Regions from separate parts of the Kurthia sp. ISK08 genome, predicted to be linked through region 1. Evidence: riboswitches for the same ligand, from Rfam matches in the RefSeq annotation. Region 1 holds a riboswitch; the other holds the start of a gene.
What was found. Region 1 has a riboswitch for lysine ahead of ACKVQX_RS04485 (aspartate kinase). Riboswitches for the same ligand answer to the same signal wherever they lie in the genome.
Positions count from the first base shown of each region.

Region 2: linked by a shared signal. The riboswitch ahead of ACKVQX_RS12630 (transporter substrate-binding domain-containing protein) and the one ahead of ACKVQX_RS04485 (aspartate kinase) in region 1 are both predicted to bind lysine.

Region 1 is NZ_JBJXHL010000002.1:183,916-186,127, reverse strand. Features, by position in the region: gene ACKVQX_RS04485 (aspartate kinase) at 1-968, opposite strand, end outside; lysine riboswitch at 1,074-1,249, opposite strand; gene uvrC (excinuclease ABC subunit UvrC) at 1,304-2,212, opposite strand, start outside.
Region 2 is NZ_JBJXHL010000007.1:94,154-96,365, forward strand. Features, by position in the region: gene ACKVQX_RS12625 (hypothetical protein) at 1-767, shown strand, start outside; lysine riboswitch at 896-1,082, shown strand; gene ACKVQX_RS12630 (transporter substrate-binding domain-containing protein) at 1,203-2,054, shown strand; gene ACKVQX_RS12635 (amino acid ABC transporter permease) at 2,120-2,212, shown strand, end outside.

The sequences.
Region 1 (2,212 bases):
TCCTTTAACACATTTAATGTTTCTTCTAATTGTTCTTTTTTCACTGAAAATGATACCGTTGGTGATGCGTTTGGAATGATGGATTGTACAATGATATCCACATTGATATGGTGCTTCGCTAATGTTGTGAAGATGTTCGCTAATGACCCCATATATGCTTCGCTAAAATAAACTGTTAAACGAACGATTTCTCCTTCGAATGCTACTCCTCGTACAACTAAATCTTTTTCCATTTGAACTTCCTCCTTTAAAACGGTTCCTTCTACTTGTTCATAACTTGAACGAACAGACATGGGCATTTGATAATTTTTCGCTAATTCAACAGAGCGTGGATGTAAAACACCTGCTCCTAAATGTGCTAATTCGAGCATTTCATCATAACTTAATTCTGCTAATTTACGTGCATTTGGTACGAAGCGTGGATCACTTGTATAAACCCCATCAACATCGGTATAAATATCACAGCGTTCTGCTTGAATCGCAGCTGCAATCGCGACAGCTGTTGTATCTGAGCCACCTCGACCAAGTGTCGTAATATTACCTTCATGATCAATCCCTTGAAAACCTGCTACAACGGCTACTTTCCCTTCATTTAAACAGGTCGTGATTTTCTCACAATCAATCTGTTCAATGCGTGCATTACTCGCAACATCATCGGTCATCATACCTGCCTGCCACCCTGTAAAAGACTGCGCAGGTACATCTAATTGGTGAAGCGCCATCGTCAGTAAAGCTGTTGTAACTTGTTCACCTGTAGATAGTAGTACATCCATCTCACGTTTTGATGGATGTGTCGATACATGGTTCGCCATCTCGACTAAATGATCTGTCGTTTTTCCCATCGCTGAAACGACAACAACCACTTTATTCCCCACTTCCACTTCTTGTAAAACTCTTTTCGCTACATTTTGAATACGTTCCGGTGTTGCCACCGATGTGCCACCAAATTTCATAACATAAGTTCCCATACGTTCTCCCCCTACATATTGTAATGTGGGTTCTCTCAATAAAAAAAGCAGCCAAACATCGAAATGTTGGGCTGCTTATGCATGTCTATTCAAAAATGAACATTCATGTGAGATAGCCCTCCAGAGTGTACACTCTGACAATTCTGCATTTATTCAATACAGAACCAGCAATGAAGTCGTAGTTCCTTCATCACTTCGGCAGTTTCCCCTTTCACCTTCTTTCACTGAGTTACTACACTCTCAAAAAGGCTACTCTTGACACCTGCTCCTCTATCATCACTTTTTCAGTGATTTTTAATTAACGTTACTTTATCACAATATTTGGCAAAAGACAATTATTTTTTCAGAAAATGCGCAATTACGGCACTAGCCAGATTTTTCGGTAATCCAGCAGCAATTAATTCTTCTTCTGTTGCCTCTTTAATTTTTTTCATCGAACCAAAGTGTTTTAACATTTGCTGTTTCCGCTTTGGCCCAACACCTGGAATGTCATCAAGTTGCGAAGTGAGTGCATTCTTCTCACGTAATTGACGGTGAAAATTAATCGCAAATCGATGCACTTCATCTTGAATACGTTGCAGCAAATAGAACCCTTCACTCGTTCTTTTCAGTGGAATAACTTGTGGCGGATTACCATAAAGTAACTGGGCTGTCTTATGCTTATCATCTTTTGCAAGACCTGCAATCGGAATATCAAGGCCTAGTTCATCTTCAAGTACTTCACGCGCGACTTCCATCTGTCCTTTCCCACCATCTGTTACAAGTAGATCTGGAAGTGGTAGTCCTTCTTTTACAACACGTTGATAACGTCTTCTTAATACTTCACGCATCGCACCGTAATCATCATGCGCAGAAGCTGTTTGAATTTTAAATTTACGATAGTCTTTTTTACGCGGGCGACCATCTTCAAATACGACCATCGCAGATACCGTATCCGAACCGAAAATATGTGAGTTATCAAATGCTTCAATGCGAAGTGGTGTTTGAATATTCATCGCATCACCTAATTCTTCACATGCACCAATTGTTCGCTCTTCTTGGCGCTGTAGCATATTAAATTTCTCATCAATTTTCACATGCGCATTTTGTGTTGCTAAATCGAGCATTTCTTTTTTATAGCCGCGATGTGGCGCATGTACTTTAATGTCTAAAGCCTGTTGCAACATCTCTGCGTCCACTTCTTTTGGTATGATAATTTCAGACGGTTTTAAATGGTTCGCTTCTTCATAAAAACGCGCAATAAA
Region 2 (2,212 bases), on a different contig from region 1:
TGGAAATGTATGATGAAGCAATTTTGTTAGGTATTACACCGGATATGAATAAAGTTGAAGAAGAAAATACAGTTACATATGAACAATCTGACCAACATTATGTTAAATTCGATATGTCTGATGAACATCAATTGATTATTGATTCTACTCTGCCATTCAAAGAAGGGGACGAATACACACTAGATGAACTTCGTAAACGTGCAATTGCCTTTTTAGAATCCAAAGTAGGAAATGTGTCTGAACATTATTTATTAGAAGATGCATTTGTTGAAGAAGATTTAGAAGATGATGAAGATGATGAGTTAACAGAAGAGGAAATTGAGATGTTAAAAGCTCTATCAGCAGAAGATGGTGAGGATGAAGAGGAAGATGACGAAGATGATTCTTATGCTTTCGAACCATTTGTGACTTTTACATTCCACCGTTACATTAATGGCATTCCACTAAGTGAATATACAGCAAATATTGATATGGGTATTTATTCAGGTCGTGTAACAGATGCAGTGATTCCAATGTTAAAAGAAGAGCATATTGAGAATATGTCAATGGAACCAACAATTACATTAGAAGAAGCAAATGAAATTTATAAAGACTCCATTAAGATGGAATTAGCACGTGTTCCATATGAAGATGAAGAATTTACAAAATATGAATTATGCTATGTTGTAAAAGAAAAAGAAGTGGGACAACGCATTGAGAGAATTGATGCAGAGAATGGAAATATTTTTTATTATGATCAATTAGATGATATTGAATACGAAGAATAAATACATAAATTTTTATTTTAAAATAAAAAATTTATATTTTTCTTTTTTTCAGTATATTGACATAAAATAGTCTATAAAGTAGACTATTGTTAATTATAACAAACGAATATGACCTCACATTGACACAATTGTGAGGTAGAGGCGCGATATTTATTAGTAAGTAGCGGAGTACGAGAATACAAAGATGCTACTTAGAAGGAGATGTCGCCGAAGTGTATGGTGGGTTCTCAACATCATATGCTGGGTCTGCAATTAATAGTTGCAGGACTGTCTTACTTTTTTTACCCGAATAAAGTAAGTTGAGCTATCTCAATTGGGCAATGATGAGGATTTTTAGAAGGACTATACCAAAAGGTCTGGAGAAGTATCTCATCCACCTTTTGTTATAGTCCTTTTCGTTTTCACAATGGGAACATATTTAAAGGAGAGGTACAAATGAAAAAATCATGGGGAATATTTACAGCACTATTACTTGTGCTTGTAGTTGCACTAGCAGGATGTGGCTCAGGAGATTCGGAAAAATCGGAATCTTCAGGCGATAAAGAGAAAGAAAAGTTCACAGTCGGTATGGAAGCAGGCTATGCACCATTCAACTGGACACAAAAAGATGACGCGAACGGCGCTGTAAAAATCGAAGGTAATGCAGAGTATGCGGGCGGTTATGATGTACAAATTGCTAAAAAAATCGCAGATAGTTTAGACCGTGAATTAGTAATTGTAAAAACAGAGTGGGATGGTTTAATTCCAGCACTTATTTCAGGGAAAATTGACGCAGTAATTGCAGGTATGTCACCAACAGAAGAACGTAAAAAAACAATTGATTTCTCAGATATTTATTACACTTCAAATCTTGTAATGGTCGTGAAAAAAGGCGGTAAATACGACAATGCTACATCAATTCAAGATTTCAAAGGTGCCAAAGTAACAGGTCAGTTAAATACGTCACACTATACAGTAATTGATCAAATTGATGGTGTTCAAAAACAACCAGCTTCAGATAATTTCTCAGCAATGCGTGTAGCACTCGAATCAGGAAAAATTGATGCATATGTGTCAGAACGTCCAGAAGGTTTATCTGCTTCAGCAGCAAACGACAAATTTAAAATGATTGAGTTCAAAGACGGTTCAGGTTTCAAAGCTGATAAAGCAGAATTCTCAATCGCAGTTGGTGTGAAAAAAGGTAGTGAGTTAGCAGAGCAAGTGAATAAAGCATTAGCAGGTATTTCAGAAGAAGAGCGTCAAAAGATTATGGAAACAGAGATTAAAAACCAACCAGCAGCAAAATAGAACGTACGTGGCTACCGACTGTCTTGTTTAGTCGGTAGTTTGTGTTTTTATAGGGGGAGAACGAAATGAGTCTAGAATGGCTATTTGAAATTGCTAAAGATAATTGGCAAATGTTTTTACGTGGCGCAGGAATGACGATGTTTATTGCCACCGTCAGT